2 regions of the [Clostridium] scindens ATCC 35704 genome follow, and region 2 is predicted to be linked to the other one. Evidence: predicted binding sites of a transcription regulator. Region 2 holds the regulator's gene; the other holds the start of a gene.

Region 1 (8,557 bases), 830 kb from region 2:
CCTGGAACTTGCCATATCTTCTACTTTCAGAACCTTAGAGTGGTTCCAAGAACCATGTACGGCATCGAACTGCTGATGGGCACGGAGTTGAATATTATGAACGAGCAAGGAGAAGTAGACCTGCCGCAGACTCTATTAAAGGAAATGGATATAGCCATTGCCAGCATGCATACACCCTGCTATGAGGGAGAGAAGACCACGGAGAAGATTACGCAGGCATATTTGAAGGTAATGGAAAATGAATATGTAGATATTATCGGACATCCGGATGATGGAAGATTCCCGGCAGACTACAAGGAACTGGCGAAGGCCGCCAAAAGGACGCATACGCTGCTGGAAGTTAACAATTCCTCGCTCCGTCCTACTGGCTTCAGGGTGAATACCCAGGAGAACTGCCTGAAGATGTTAAAAGCATGCAAAGAAGAAGGAGCCATGATCGTGCTTGGAAGCGATTCTCATGTGGATGTGGATATTGCTAATTGCCAGTATGCCGCAGAATTGGTAAAGAAAGCGGATTTTCCAGAAGAATTAGTGGCTAATTCCAGTCTGGAAAAATTGAAGGCTTCTTTAAAACGGAATAAAAAGGTATAGACTTTACAAATTTAGTGTGTTAAAATGTAACAGTAATGAAATTTGTTACAAAGGAGATAATATTATGAGTAAAAAGATTAGGACTGAGGCAGTAGATTATCTGTTTAGTGCTATATTAAGTCTGAAAGATAAAGAAGAATGCTATACTTTTTTTGAGGATATCTGTACGATTAATGAATTGTTGTCATTGTCCCAGAGATTTGAAGTGGCAAAGATGCTGAGAGAACATAAGACATACCTTGAGATTGCGGAGAAGACAGGTGCATCAACAGCGACCATAAGTCGTGTAAATCGTTCGTTAAATTACGGAAATGACGGATATGACATGGTATTCGAAAGAATCAAGACAAAAGAGGAAGAATAAAGAAGAAATAAGGCTGACTGGCCTTATTTCTTCTTTTTATCCTGAATCGGCTCAGGAAGATCATCAATTAACTTTTCAATCAGCAGTTTCTTTACGTATACGTCGAAACTCAGGCTGCAAATGAATGCGAAGAACTGCAAATAATCTTGCTCTGCGTCAGGGGCATCTGCAAAACTGTTAAGCGCCGCATTGTAGGACTTGGCAACATCCTTCTGCAAGTTCTCAATCCGGGATTTCTCCAGTTTGCAGATCTCTTCATAGATAGAAGTAATATTGAAGTCCTTGTGATTATCGAAATGTTTTTCTGTGATCGGCGCTAAAAGCGTCTCGATATCCTTGATGGAAAGAATATTTTTAAAATAGTATATGAATATCATGACCAGGACATGCTCTTTGGAATACTTCTTCTTAACCGGAGGCGGCAGAAGATTATTTTTTGCGTAATTGTTGATCATCGTCTTAGTCAGAATCTTATCGTCCTTATGTCTTTTGGTAGACTGAAGCTGTTCCTCCATAAAGGTAGTTACCTGATCCATGTATAGATCTATATTCGGGATATTCTCCGGTCTCACGTAATCGATTCGCGAGATGCTGAATAGAATGCTGTTCAGCATATCTTTTGTGTCAATTGTCATGTTAATCACCTCAATATAGATATTATATAGTATTAAAAACTAGATGACAAGGGCTTTTTGTCTCTAAGACAGTTTTTACCAGTACATTTTTAATCGGCTTGATTTTAGCGACCAATGTTGATATTCCAATTTTCATGGTTTATAATAGATAAATCTCAACCCGGCAAGCAGCAGTTTGACGGAACTGTCAAGATTTTGGAAGCAGGTAGAGCCTATGATGGAACTATGTCATAAGAAAAGTCAGGAGGAAATGAAAGTATGAGCGTATATTCAATATATTTTAGCCCTACAGGAGGCACGGAAAAAGTAATGGATATTCTTGCAGATGTATGGAAAGTGGATGCGCAGATTGATCTGTCCGTATTAGAAGATGATTATGAGAACTATCAGTTTAATCAAGAAGACATCTGCCTATTCGGCGTTCCGTCCTATGGAGGAAGGGTTCCGGATGCGGCGCTTGCCCGTATTCGGAAGATGAAGGCAGGAAATGCCTCGGCAGTCATGGTGGTGGCATACGGGAATCGCGCCTATGATGATACGCTATTGGAACTTAAAAATGAACTTTGTGAATGTGGGTACCGGGTAAAGGCCGCCATTGCCGCAGTTACAGAGCACTCTATTATGAGGCAGTTTGCAAGTGGACGGCCGGATCAGCAGGATGTAAAGGAATTAAGGGAGTACGCCCGCAAGATTCAGGATTCTATGGCTAAGCCTGGGGATGGGGAATTGAAAGTGCCTGGAAAAATGCCTTACAGGGAATATAATGGGGTACCCTTTAAGCCAAAAGCAAGGAGCAAGTGCACCAGCTGCGGCAAATGCGCGGCGGAATGTCCGGTAGGGGCAATCCCGAAGGATGCGCCGTCAACGGTAGATGATAAGAAGTGCATCTCCTGCATGCGCTGCGTGGCGATCTGCCCCTATGGGGCAAGGACGCTTGGAAAGGTAATGCTGCTTGCTGCGTCTCAAAAGATGAAGAAAGCATGCAGCGGCCATAAGGAGAATGAGTTGTTCTTACCTTAGAAAGTTCAAGAAGGGAAATGTTAGAGATGTTAAAAGCAGTGTCAGCTGCACGATCTGTGCCGTCGCTTCTGGGTTCATGCCCCGGCATTCGACGACACTGCCGGAAAAATTGGATTATATAGACAAAGATGCAGAGTAAGATTTGTGAAATATGCACATATATAGCAGAGGGAAACTTTGGTTACTTTATAACTTAAAAAGCCATTTAGAACATGATATAATGATTTAGAAATATGGTTGTAGTTTTTTCGTGAAGACCATGCACGAAAAAGCCGCAGCCTTTTTTTGTTGTCTTGTACTTGAAGGGGCCTTGCGACGATTATCGTCCAGATCGTATCGGCATTGCTTGCCTCATACTATCTGTTTCACACCAAATCTTTTCGCTTAAGATCATTAATATATTTGGAAGTGAAGATGGGCTGTACAATGAATTAGCCGTACTGTCTTTTTGAATATTCTTAAGTATGATAGCCCTGTGCTGCGTTCAGGATGCTGCGAAAAGAAGAATTCGGGAAAGAGAAGACAGTACTTGTGGAGGCAACATTGCAGCATAGTTAAAGCGGATGATAGAAAAAGACCCGGCAGCATGTTGGGCTGCCAGGCCTTTTCGTGAGGGGGATTATCCTTCAATCGCAATATACTTATTATTTTCGATTGCCTTCATATCTTCACTCTTTGGCACGGAAAGTTTCAAGATTCCATTTTCAAATCTAGCCTTGATGTTGCTTTCCTCTACATTCTCACCGACGTAGAAGCTCCGGCTGCAAGAGCCATAGTAGCGTTCACGGCGGATGTACTTGCCGTCTTTATCTTTTTCATCCGTATTCTTATCTGTCGTTGCGCTGATGGTCATATAGCCATCTTTAAGTTCTGCCTTGATATCCTTTTTGTCAAAGCCCGGCATATCAATGTCCAACTCGTAATGGTCCCCGGCATCCTTTACGTCTGTCTTCATTACACTACTGGATGCATGCCTGCGGAATGGAAAATCCATAAAGTCTTCAAATAAACTATCTCCAAAAATACTAGGCATCAACATAAGTCATCTCTCCTTTTCTATGTGAATGCTGTTTGTTTTACTTGTTCTACAAGTAATATAACAGATATAATTAGCACTGTCAATAGATGAGTGCTAATTTTTTAAAAAGCGGGCGACAAAATTTGCCATCAAATATCTGCCTTGCACTTCTTCTCCAAAGAACTTATAATAGAAACAGACTTTTTGGCGGAGGTAAAAACATATATGAAATCTACCGTATTATGTTATAATTTGAAAGGCACGAAAAAGGGAAAGCAGATTGCCATGATCTTTGGGTTTCTTGGATATAAGATACGCCATGTGGATAAAGAAGAGTATGAGGTTCCCATAGGCGTACTGGCGGGGTCAAGCAGTCAGGAGCAGGAGACTGCGCAATATGAAGGAGAAGGTTTTCCGGAAGAGATGCTGGTCATGCATGCCGCGACAGAGGACATGCTAGACAAGGCATTATTCCTGATGAAGAAGGAGAAGTTACAGGTTGGACTGAAAGCCATGGTGACTGAGACCAACCAGGAATGGACGTCTCTTGCGCTTCATGATGAGATACAGAAAGAGCATGAGTATATGAAACAGAGGAAGGAAGAAAGGAAACAGGAAGATTGAGTATATACGATACATTGAATGAACAGCAGAAAGAGGCGGTGCTTCATACAGAAGGCCCGCTTCTGATACTTGCCGGGGCAGGCTCGGGAAAGACCAGAGTGCTGACCCACAGAATCGCATATTTGATAGAAGAGCAGGGAGTAAATCCCTGGAATATATTGGCTATAACCTTTACCAACAAGGCGGCAGGCGAGATGAGGGAGCGTGTGGACAAACTGGTAGGATTCGGCGCGGAGAGCATCTGGGTAAGCACGTTCCATTCCACTTGCGTGCGGATCCTCCGAAGACATATCGATCTGCTGGGCTATGATAATAACTTTACCATTTATGACAGCGATGACCAGAAGACGCTGATGAAAGACGTATGCAAGCTGCTTCAGATTGATACGAAGATTTTTAAGGAAAGAGCATTGCTTAGCACCATCTCTCATGCCAAGGATGAACTGATTACGCCGGAAGAATTTCGAATCCGTGCAGAAGGCGATTTCAGCCAGAAGAAGATCGCTGAGGTGTATGAGGAATATGAGAAGCAGTTGAGGGCCAACAATGCCCTGGATTTTGATGACCTTCTTGTTAAGACGGTCCAACTCTTCCAGACGCAGGCAGATATGCTGGAATATTACCAGGAACGTTTCCGTTATATCATGGTGGATGAGTATCAGGATACGAATACGGTCCAGTTTGAACTGATCCGGCTGCTGGCTTCGAAGTACCGCAACCTGTGCGTAGTAGGCGATGACGACCAGTCTATCTATAAGTTCCGGGGAGCCAATATCAAGAATATCCTGAATTTTGAGCATGTGTTCGAGGATGCTAAAGTGATCAAGCTGGAGCAGAACTATCGCTCTACCAGCAACATTCTGAATGCTGCCAACGCGGTCATCCGCAATAACCGCGGGCGTAAGGATAAGACCTTGTGGACGGACAACGGGGACGGCGAGAAGCTGGAATTCCGCCAGTTCGATACGGCATACGACGAGGCGGAATATATCGTGGGAGATATCCGGGAGCATGTGGACCGGGGCGAATGTACATACAATGACAATGCTATCTTATACAGGACAAACGCGCAGTCCCGTATCTTTGAAGAAAAGTTCGTGAACGCTAATATTCCTTACAAGATCGTGGGCGGCATCAATTTCTACGCAAGAAGAGAGATCAAAGACCTGCTGTCCTATCTGAAGACGGTAGATAACGGCCAGGATGACCTGGCGGTGCGCCGTATTATCAACGTACCCAAGAGGGGAATCGGACTTACCAGCATTAACCGGGTGCAGGAATACGCCGTCCGGCATGAGGTGGGATTCTATGAGGCTCTGCGGGCCGTGGATCTGATTCCCAACATTGGCAGAGGGGCGTCAAAACTGGAATCCTTCGTGGCGCTGATTGAGCATTTTAAGACGGATGCGCAGGAGATGAGCATTTCCAGACTGATGAAAGAGATTATTGAAGAGACCGGCTATGTAGAGAGCCTTGAGGCTGAAGACAGCGAAGAAGCAGAGGCAAGGATCGAGAATATCGACGAGTTGATGAGTAAGATCGTGGCCTATGAGGATACCTGTGAGGAAATGAATGAACCGTCCACTTTGAGCGGATTCCTGGAGGAGGTTGCCCTGGTGGCGGATATTGACAGCCTGGATGAAAATAGCGACTATGTGGTGCTGATGACCCTGCACAGCGCAAAAGGGCTGGAGTTCCCACATGTATATCTGGCAGGGCTGGAAGACGGAATATTCCCAAGTTATATGACCATTACGGCAGATGACCCGGAAGAAGTGGAAGAGGAGCGAAGACTCTGCTATGTGGGAATAACCAGGGCAGAGAAGGCGCTGACGCTTACCTGCGCAAGGAGCCGGATGATCCGGGGAGAGACGCAGTATAACAAGATGTCCCGTTTCCTAAAAGAAATACCCATGGAACTATTGTCCACAGGGGCGGTCTTTGAGAAGGAAAAAGAAGAACCCGCCAAGCAGGCAGCGTATATGCAGGCCAGGCAGGCATTTCGGACGAAGGCATTTACAGCACCTAAGCCGGCCAGACAGTTTGGCACTCCGGCCGGGGACGGACCAGGGTATGGCGTAGGCGACCGAGTGCGGCATATGAAGTTCGGGGAAGGAACGGTAACGGCGATTGTGGAAGGCGGAAGAGATTATGAAGTGACGGTTGATTTCGACGGGCCGGGGACGAAGAAGATGTTTGCGACATATGCAAGATTACAGAAAGTATAGATATAAAAGACGAAGGCGGTGCCGCTCTGGAGGAGACGGCATCGCTTTCTTGTGTCAATAATGTATCCATGGTTTCTGAACAGCTGCCGGCTGTTATCAGAACCCTCAGCCTACGGTACAGTCTGCCGGATGACCTCCGACATAGGCTTCCTGAAGATGGTATAACTGGCTGAATGCCTCGGAATCCAGCAGCTGGGTATAGTTGATGGCTCAGCGACTCCAGCATTCCCATTTCTTTTGCGCAGGAAGTGCAGGAAGCATTCCACACATTTATAACGGTTAGTTCTGATTGTGTGAAAAGGCCCTTGGAGTCCATCTCATATCCGCTCAAAGTCTTTAATTTTATGTTGTCAGAGTCTTTTTCCTGTGGCTGCTGCCGTGTGTCATTTTTTGCGGTTTCATTCTTCGCAGCGTTATTTGCCGGTGCTTTTTAGTGTCGGTGCCGGTTTTCGCACTGCAGGCAGCAGTGAAGATTATCGTCGCCATGAAAAGAGGAAAAAGCATCCTTTTCGTTAAAAAAAGGTTACAGCCATACTGTAATAATAGAAGTTACAGAATGAGATGTCAATAGGTTTTTGAGAAAGTATGTGTCGGATAAAAATTATTGATTTTGGCATAAATATATAGTAATCTCAAAATGATAGTGTTATAATAAATACAATATTTGAACTTGCTATGATAGCAGAAAGGATGTGGGAGCATGAGTAAAGTAGAGGATATCATTGCAGCAACAAAATTAAGCGAGCTGGTGAATAAAAAGGAAGAAGACAGCCATTGTAAGACTGTTCTTTGGATTTTGGCAATCGTAGGAGCAGTTGCTGGAATTGCAGCGATTGCTTACGCCGTATATTGTTTCTTTACACCGGATTATCTGGAAGACTTTGAAGAAGACTTTGAAGATGATTTCGACGATGATTTTTTCAATGATGATGATCAGGTATAAGGGTTAACGGAATAGCCTGAGAACGCAATAGAGGAAGCAGGTTGGAAGCCTAACTGGTGTTAGAAGGGCCTCTTGCCTGCTTTTATCTTGGAAGGAGAAAAAGATGGACGAGCAATGTTATGCACTATTGATAGATGCGGACAACGTATCTGCCAAGTATATCAAGCCTATATTGACAGAGTTGTCTAAATATGGGGTTATCACATACAAAAGGATATATGGAGACTGGACGAGCACGCAGAATTCCAGCTGGAAGGAAGAACTGCTGACCAATTCCATAACGCCAATTCAGCAGTTCAGTTATACCCAGGGGAAAAATGCGACAGATTCTGCCATGATTATAGATGCCATGGATATTTTGTACACGAATGATGTGGATGGATTCTGCATCGTGTCCAGTGACAGCGACTTTACCAGGCTGGTAAGCCGCATCAGGGAGAGCGGAAAGATGGTGATCGGCATGGGTGAGAACAAGACGCCGGAGCCATTCAGAAAGGCATGTGATAAATTTACAATTCTTGAGAACCTGTTAAATGAGCAGGAGCCGGGAAGCCCGAAGACCGAGGATACCCAGGATACGCTGGGCCGGGAGAAGATCGAGATCGAAGACGCGATCATCAAGATGATCATTGAGAACCAGGACAGCAATAAGGCTACGGGCCTGGGCGAGGTAGGAAGCCGCCTGGTTAGCCTGTATCCAGACTTTGACGTTCGTAGCTATGGCTATAACATGCTGTCAAAATTCCTGGAGGAATTCACCAGAATTCAGCTGGTCAAGCATGGAAATATCGTGTCCGTAGCCTTGCGGGAAGACTGGGGTATGAAAGAAGACATTGACGGATATGTGGTTTATATTGTGAAGAAGGCTGGAAAAGACGGCATAGAACTCAGCACCCTTGGAAATAAAGTGTATGAAAAATATAAGGATTTTAAGATCAGCGATTATGGATATGCCCAGTTGAATCAGTATGTTAAGAGCATAGAACATATTAAGGTGGAACAGGTCGGCACCATATTGAAAGCAAAATATATCAAGTAAGGATAGAGGAGAATTACGGCATGAAAAATGGGCAGGTATACGAAGGAATCATTGAATCAGTAGACTTTCCAAATAAGGGGAAGGTATTCCTACCT
Region 2 (8,557 bases):
ATGACCGTCCGGGAGAACATCGACTACTTCTGCGGCCTGTACGTCAAAGACAAGGAAAAACGAAGAAGCCTGGTGGAGGAAGCCATCGCGTTTACCGGCCTGGAAGACTTCGAGAAAATGAGGCCGAAGAAACTATCCGGCGGGCTCCTTCGCAGGCTGAATATTGCCTGCGGCATCGTGCACAAGCCTAAGCTTATCATCCTGGATGAGCCTACCGTAGCCGTAGATCCCCAGAGCAGGAACAAGATCCTGGAAGGCATTATGGAACTGAACCGCCAGGGTTCTACCATCATCTACACTTCCCACTACATGGAAGAAGTAGAGCAGATCTGCTCCCGCATCGCCATCATTGACCACGGAAAGGTCCTCGCCACAGGAACGACGGAGGAATTAAAGAGGATGATCAAGACCGGGGAGACCATCACCATCGAGGCCATCTCGCTGACTGACTTGGAACTGGCCGAGATTCGCCAGCTGCCTCATGTATTCGATCTCTCTTACGAGGAGCAGATACTGAAGATACGCTTAAGCAGCGCCAAGCATAACCTGGTGCGCGTACTGGATTATCTGAAGGAAAACGACGTCTCCTTCGGCCGGGTATTCTCCGAACTCCCCACCTTGAATGACGTATTCCTTGAAATCACCGGCAAAGAGTTAAGAGATTAGGAGGCACGCTATGCTACACTTACTGAAATACCGATTCATACAGACTGTAAGAGACTATCCCATCATGTTCTGGGCGCTGGCCTTTCCTCTGATCCTTGGAACCTTCTTCTACTTCTCTTTCGGCAGCGCCGGCCTTGATGGAACCGGAGACTACGAGTGGGATCCTATCAAGGTGGCCATAATCGAGGAAGACTTAAGTTCCAAGAATGCCGAATCTTTCCAGGCCTTCCTTGAGAAACTGGAGCCCGACACGCTGGACATCCAGGATATTTCTTCCGAATCTGACGCAATCAAAGCCTTGAAAGAAGAGACCATCCTTGGAATCTATTACGTAGACGATATCCCTTCTCTCTCCGTAGGGAAAAACGGGATCAATGAAAGCATCCTGTCTTCCCTTCTGAAAAATTATAACCAGAACGCGGCCATGATCCAGAAGATCGCAATGACTCATCCTGAAAAGATGGGCGCGGCTATTGAGGCAATGAAGGATTATCATCCGGAGACCAGGAACGAATCCCTGGGCGGAAAAACGCTGGACCCTAATGTGCAGTATTTCTTCGCATTGATTGCCTACGCGTGCCTCTCCGGAGCGTTTCTGGGCGTCCGCTCCAGCCTTGACAGCCAGGCCAACCTGTCTGCGCTTGGCGCCAGGCGCAGCATAACCCCTACCCATAAACTGAAGCTGATCCTGATAGACATGACGGTGCTGTTCATCATCCATTTCATTAACATCCTGGTTCTCAACCTGTATCTTATAAAAGTGCTGGGAATCAGCCTTGGAGATAATATCGGCGCGCTGCTGGTCGTGGACTTCATGGGAAGCATGATCGGCGTAAGTTTAGGAATCGCCTTCGGGTGCCTCGGCAAACTGTCTACGGATATGAAGCTGGGACTTACGGTCGCCATCACCTTGATTCCGGGATTCCTGGCTGGGCTGATGTTCGGCAATATGAAGAATATCATCGAACTTCACTGCCCAATCATCAACCGGCTGAATCCGGCCGCCGTATTAAGCGATGCCTTTTACTGCATGAGCGTATATAATGACGCGCATCGCTTTGCAAGAAGCATCGGCATTCTTGCCATCATGAGCGCGCTGTTTCTGCTCATTGCATACCTGGGCATAAGGAGGGAACGATATGACAGTATTTAAAGGTTTTATGACTATCACCAAACGCAATCTTAATATTTTATTCCTGTATATCGCCATCTTTCTGGCCATATGCTTTGCCATCCAGAAGATGGATGTCCAGAACACCGCCAAGTCCTACAGCATGGAAAGCCTAGATATCGCGGTCATCGACCGGGACGGCGGGGAACTGGCTAAGGGAATGGCCTCCTACCTGGAACAGTACCATACCATTAAAGACATGCCCGATGACAAGTCGGTCATCCAGGACCGCCTCTTCTACCGGGAAGTCAATTATGTAGTGACGATCCCGAAGGATTTTGAAAGCAGATGCCTGAATGGAACAGAGACGCTTCCCGTCATCAAGGTTCCCGGGAGCACTACCGGCTACTATGTAGACCAGCAGATCGACACCTTCCTGAATAACGTGCGGGTCCTGACTGCCAGCGGATTCTCTCTTCCCGAAGCCATTGCCGAAGTGAAGGAGAATGCAAAGGAGCCGGCGGACATAACGCTGATCGATAAGAATGGGCATGGGGGCCGACGGACGATGTACTCCTTCATGTACCAGTATATGCCTTATATCCTCCTGTCCATCCTGTGCTATTCCTTGACCTATATCATGATCGCCTTTAATAAGCCGGATGTCAAAAGGCGGATGCTGTGTTCCGCCGTATCCGGCAAACGGCAGAACGCCCAGCTGATATTAGGCTATGCGGTCATCGGCCTTGCAGTCTGGGTGTTGTGCAACATGCTTCCGGTTCTCATGTATGGAAAGGAATTTTTAAAGGATCCGCACCTGCCCCACTATCTGTTCAACAGTTTCCTGCTGATGCTGGTATCCCTTTCGATCTCATTCCTGGTGGGAAGCCTGGTACGCAAGGAGGAGATGATCAGCGCAGTGGTCAACGTAGTCTCCCTTGGCCTGTCCTTTATCAGCGGGGTGCTGGTAAGCCTGGAGGTGTTAAGCAAAGGAATCAAGACCGTTGCACGCTTCCTTCCGATCTATTGGTATGAGACCGGCAACAACTTGATCGCCAACAACCACACGTTCAGCAGCACCCAGCTGAAATCCCTGTATACAGGGTACGTCATCCAGATTCTGTTCGCCCTGGCATTCTTATTCATAGCCCTGGTGATCATCCACAACCGGCGGCAAAGCGCGAATTAGCAAGAGAAAGAAGGAGCCTTTGATGAACTTAATCATCAAAGGCTTCCTTTACTTTATCCATAAATCCTTTTTTCTTCTTGCCGCTCTTGGGCTCGGAATCGCTTTCAGACGCGGTTCCCAGCGTATTGCCGGTCAGCTCGTCAAATCTTCGAAGCGCTTCTTTCGCCTCCTGGCTTAGATGTTCCGGGGTCTGGATTACCAATGTCACATAGTGATCGCCCCGTACCTGGGAATTGCGAAGGGATGGAACCCCTTTTCCTTTCAGCCGCACTTTCGTATCCGTCTTCGTGCCTGGCTTCACATTATACAGAACTTCCCCGTCTACCGTCTTGATCCGGATATCCGCGCCGATCGCCGCCTGGGCAAATGAGATTGGCACAGTGGAGAAGATATGCATATCCTGGCGCTGGAATATCGGATGCCTGGATACGTTAACCTCTACCAGCAGATCCCCTCTTGGGCCGCCGTTTACGCCCGGTTCTCCTTTTTCGCGGATACGCACGCTCTGTCCATTGTCAATGCCGGCCGGTATCGTAACCGCAATCTTCTTCTTATTGGATACATATCCCGTTCCACTGCAATCCGGACATTTTTCCCGAATGATCTTGCCGGTTCCGTGACAGTCCGGACAGGTCTGAACATTCTGCACAGTTCCAAAGAAGGACTGCTGCGTATATACTACCTGGCCTTTGCCTCCGCATTTTGGACAGGTTTCCGGGGAGGTTCCCGGCTTCGCGCCTGTGCCGCTGCACTTCGGGCATGGATCTTTTAAGATGACCTCGATCTCTTTCTCACAGCCGAATACTGCCTCTTCAAAAGTAATCCTTACGCTCTTGCGGATATTCATGCCCTTCATAGGGCCCTGGCCTGCACGGCCCCTGCGGCTGCCGCCGCCGAACAGGTCGCCGAATATGTCGCCAAATATATCGCTGAAGTCCGCCCCGCCAAAATCAAATCCGCCGAATCCGCCGGCGCCTCCAGCGCCTCCTTCAAAGGCAGCATGGCCGAACTGGTCGTACTGGCGCCGTTTCTCCGGGTCACTCAAGACTGCATAGGCTTCGGACGCTTCTTTGAACTTCTTCTCTGCTTCAGCGTCTCCGGGATTCATATCAGGATGGTATTTCTTGGCAACCTGTCTGTATGCTTTTTTTAATGTGGCGTCGTCGGCATCTCTGCTGACGCCAAGCACTTCATAGTAATCTCTCTTTGATTCTGCCATCTTTTATCCCTTTCTTTCATGTACATAAGGAAGTTCCGCGAGACTAAGCTTAAGAATATATAATCTCGCTTGAGTTTCGCGGAACAGTATTCGCACTGGGCTTATACTTCCTTATAGTCACCGTCTACAACATCGTCTCCCTGGAAGCCGTCCGGTGCAGGGCCTGCTCCCGGATTCGGGCCTGCTCCCATGTTCGGGTCTGCTCCCTGTGCTCCGGCTGCTGCTCCGGCCTGTTCATACATCTTAGTAAATAATTTCTGCGCGCTCTCCATCAGTTTCTCTTTGCCTGCCTTGATCTCGGCAATCTGCGCGTCTGATATGTCATCCATGTTTACTTTTTCAAGGATTTCCTTCAATGCCTTGCAGTCCGCCTCAACGGTAGCCTTATCTGCAGCATCAATCTTATCTCCTACATCGCCCAGGGCTTTTTCCGTCTGAAATACCAGGGCGTCCGCATCATTCTTTGTATCAATGCCTTCCTTGCGCTTCTTATCCTGCGCCTCGAATGCCGCTGCTTCTTTTACCGCCTTGTCGATCTCGTCATCAGACATGTTAGAGCCTGCCGTGATGGTGATATGCTGCTCTTTGCCTGTTCCAAGGTCTTTTGCGGATACATTTACAATGCCGTTCGCATCAATGTCGAATGTAACTTCGATCTGCGGTACTCCGCGTGGAGCCGGCGGGATTCCGTCCAGCCTGAACTGTCCCAGAGACTTGTTATCTTTGGCGAACTGTCTCTCTCCCTGTACGACATTGATATCTACGGCTGTCTGGTTATCTGCCGCTGTGGAGAAGATCTGGCTCTTCTTGGTAGGAATCGTCGTATTTCTTTCAATCAGTCTTGTTGCAACGCCGCCCATCGTCTCGATTGACAGTGACAGCGGAGTTACATCCAAAAGAAGGATATCGCCTGCACCCGTATCTCCGGCAAGCTTGCCGCCCTGAACGGATGCACCAAGCGCTACGCACTCATCCGGGTTCAGAGATTTGCTTGGCTCTTTGCCTGTCAGACGCTTCACTTCTTCCTGGACAGCAGGGATACGTGTGGAACCGCCAACCAGAAGTACCTGGCCCAGTTCGGAAGCGGTAATGCCTGCGTCAGAAAGTGCTCTCGTTACCGGCTCGGATGTCTTTGCCACAAGGTCATGCGTCAGTTCATCAAATTTTGCCCTTGTCAGGTTCATATCAAAATGCTTCGGGCCTTCTGCTGTTGCTGTAATAAATGGAAGGTTGATATTTGTGGTCGTTGCAGAAGACAGTTCCTTCTTTGCCTTCTCTGCCGCTTCTTTCAGTCTCTGAAGCGCCATCTTATCGGCAGACAGGTCTACGCCTTCCTGCTTCTTGAATTCAGCAATCATATAATCCGTGATCTTCTGGTCGAAGTCGTCGCCGCCCAGCCTGTTGTTACCTGCGGTAGATAATACCTCGATGACGCCGTCGCCGATCTCGATGACGGATACGTCGAATGTACCTCCGCCAAGGTCATATACCATGATCTTCTGTTCTTTCTCATTGTCAAGTCCGTAAGCAAGCGCTGCCGCAGTAGGCTCATTGATGATACGCTTTACATCAAGGCCCGCAATCTTGCCTGCATCCTTTGTAGCCTGGCGCTGAGCGTCATTAAAGTACGCTGGCACAGTAATAACCGCCTCTGTTACCTTTTCTCCCAGATATCCTTCCGCGTCTGCCTTAAGCTTCTGAAGAATCATTGCGGAAATCTCCTGTGGAGAATATTTCTTATCATCGATCGTCACTCTGAAATCAGAGCCCATCTCTCTTTTAATAGAAGAGATCGTCCTCTCCGCGTTTGTAACTGCCTGACGTTTTGCAGGCTCGCCCACAAGACGTTCCCCTGTTTTTGTAAATGCTACGACAGATGGCGTCGTTCTGGCGCCTTCCGTATTTGCGATGACCGTTGGCTGGCCACCTTCCATAACAGCCACGCAGCTGTTCGTGGTTCCTAAATCAATACCAATGATTTTGCCCATTATAAAGACCTCCTGTTTTATTTTCTAAATTATCTGGAATTAGTTTGCTACTTTTACCATGCTGTGCCTCACTACGGAGTCACGGTACATATAACCTTTCTGGAATTCCTCGGCTATGATATTCTCGCCAAAGTTCTCATCTTCCACATGCATCACTGCATTGTGGAGATTCGGGTCAAATTCTTTGCCTACCGCTTCGATCGGCTTAACGCCCAATTCTCCCAGCACGGTCATTAACTGCTTATACACCATCTCCATTCCCTGGATAAATGGGTCTTCCTTGTCTTCTTCCTTGACAGCGTCAAGCCCTCGCTCAAAGTTGTCGACTACCGGAAGCATCTTTTCTATGATATCTTTCGCTCCTATCTCGTACATCTGGGATTTCTCCTTTTCCGTACGCTTGCGGAAGTTATCAAACTCTGCCATTTGACGAGTGAGCCTGTCAGTCAGTTCCTCAATCTTCTCGTCCTTTTTATCTTTCTTATTCTTCTTGCCAAATAACTTCTTGCCGGATTTTTTATCTTCGTCTTCCTCATCCGGCTCTTCTTCCTCATCCGGCTCTTGTTCCTCATCCGGCTCTTCTTCCTCGTTATCGGAGACCTCTTCGTCTTCGGAAGCCTCTTTGGCGTTCTCTTCTTCTGCCTGATCTTCCCCGGGCTCGCCTTCCGGCAGTTCCCCGGCCGACTTTTTGGCTTCTTCCACAGCCTCTTTTACCATTTCTTCCTGGCTCTTTTCCTGATTATTCTCCAAGGGTTCTTCCACCTTTCCTATTCTTTTCTATGAAACATTTCATCCAATTCGCTTTGCAGCCGCTTCATGGATTTTAATACATGCTCATAATCCATTCTCTTTGGCCCGATAATACCTATGGTTCCCTTCATGCCGTCGCCTAATTCATAAGTGGCGGTGACAACGCTGCAATCCTTCATGGTCTTGACCGGCGTCTCATCACCGATGTAAACCTGAATGCCAGTATTATCTTCCTGCGATAACGTCTGCGTTACCAACTCGCTAAGCTGCTGCTTTTCCTCAAAGGCGCTGATAATCTCCTGGGCGCTTTGATTATCGCTGAGTTCCGGATACTTGAAGATGTTCGTGGCTCCGCTTGTATAGATCTGCATATCATCATCCACCTGGATGACATCCGCCACCGCATCCAGAACGTTTCCAACCACCTCGCTGTGTATGCCTGCCTGCTCCTTCAGCCTTGCGATCAATCCAAGATTGATTTCCTCGATAGACATGCCATTCAGCGTCGTGTTCAAAAGCATATTCAATTTCAACAGATTCTCATTGCTGATTGGCTCGTCAATGTCAATAATCTTATTCTTGATTACATTGCCTCCAAGCACGATTACCGCGATGATCTGCTCATCGTCTACCATGGACAGCTGAATGAACTTAAGTTTGTTCTCATTGTTCATGGGCGTAGATACCATCGTTGCATAATTCGTACTGTTAGCCAGGACCTTTGCTGCCTGTCTTAGAAGTTGATCCATCTTATCTGCCTTATCCAGCATCTGTTCCTGCATCTCGCTCAGTTCCTGTTCTTTTTCTTCCATCAGCATATCTACATAGAGTCTGTAGCCTTTATCCGAAGGAATGCGTCCGGCCGACGTGTGAGGCTGCATGATATAGCCCATCTCTTCCAAGTCCGCCATCTCGTTACGGATGGTTGCAGAACTTAAGTTCAGATCCGTATACTTCGATATGGTTCTGGAACCAACCGGCTCGCCTGTCTCCAGATAGTTCTGGATAATCGCATGAAGGATCTTAAGCTTGCGGTCACTAAGTCCATGTTCTGATACCATCTATCCTCCTCCTTTCGGATTTTGCTGTTAGCACTCTACATTTTCGAGTGCTAACATCTTCGATTATTAATTTAGCACTCCCTTTTTCTTTTGTCAACACTATTTATACAATTTTTATAACTAACTCCTGGCTGAGTTCGTTTCCATAGATGACCTGGGGAATTCCCACCTCATTTTGCGCGGCATTCAGAATCTCCCGAAAGCGCGCCCCATCCTTCCCGCCCGCGGGCAGATGGATTGCAGATACCCGGCGCGCTCCCAGCGAATGTCCGTACAGATGCAAGTGTCTCCCAAACGGATCAGAACCCCTGCATTGTCTACCTGCCGGATTAAGATATCTCTGCAATCCAATCGATTACCTCCTTCACCTGCTTCTGCCTTTCTATGGCGGATTCTCCTTCTGCCGCGTCCGTGGCGGCGTCTGACAGATCATAACGCCTGCCTCTGAATGCCTTCTCGATCGCCTGCGGCAGGCCTATGTCCAATGCATCCGTATATACCTTTATCTCCTTGATGACGAGGTTTTCCAAGTGCATCTGAATCTCTACTTCTCCCCAGCCGAACCGTTTCTGG

What was found. The regulator HrcA, encoded in region 2, represses chaperone genes, less so after heat shock. The targets are predictions, from matches to a motif close to TGTTAGCACTCNNNNNNNNNGAGTGCTAACA.
Region 1: HDCHBGLK_RS12655 (Hsp20/alpha crystallin family protein) is a predicted target of HrcA. The motif match lies at 3,718-3,748, and genes of this name have one in related genera.

Annotation. Positions count from the first base shown of each region.
Region 1 covers NZ_CP036170.1:2,455,032-2,463,588, forward strand. The annotation lists gene HDCHBGLK_RS12635 (phosphatase) at 1-591, shown strand, start outside; gene HDCHBGLK_RS12640 (YerC/YecD family TrpR-related protein) at 656-955, shown strand; gene HDCHBGLK_RS12645 (DUF1836 domain-containing protein) at 979-1,590, opposite strand; gene HDCHBGLK_RS12650 (4Fe-4S binding protein) at 1,849-2,610, shown strand; gene HDCHBGLK_RS12655 (Hsp20/alpha crystallin family protein) at 3,230-3,649, opposite strand; gene HDCHBGLK_RS12660 (DUF3783 domain-containing protein) at 3,854-4,252, shown strand; gene pcrA (DNA helicase PcrA) at 4,249-6,480, shown strand; gene HDCHBGLK_RS12670 (hypothetical protein) at 7,181-7,423, shown strand; gene HDCHBGLK_RS12675 (NYN domain-containing protein) at 7,527-8,462, shown strand; gene rlmD (23S rRNA (uracil(1939)-C(5))-methyltransferase RlmD) at 8,483-8,557, shown strand, end outside.
Region 2 covers NZ_CP036170.1:3,288,591-3,297,147, forward strand. The annotation lists gene HDCHBGLK_RS16885 (ABC transporter ATP-binding protein) at 1-666, shown strand, start outside; gene HDCHBGLK_RS16890 (ABC transporter permease) at 677-1,819, shown strand; gene HDCHBGLK_RS16895 (ABC transporter permease) at 1,806-2,966, shown strand; gene dnaJ (molecular chaperone DnaJ) at 2,995-4,185, opposite strand; gene dnaK (molecular chaperone DnaK) at 4,287-6,173, opposite strand; gene grpE (nucleotide exchange factor GrpE) at 6,213-6,923, opposite strand; gene hrcA (heat-inducible transcriptional repressor HrcA) at 6,941-7,984, opposite strand; gene HDCHBGLK_RS16920 (hypothetical protein) at 8,171-8,335, opposite strand; gene HDCHBGLK_RS16925 (lipoate--protein ligase) at 8,314-8,557, opposite strand, start outside.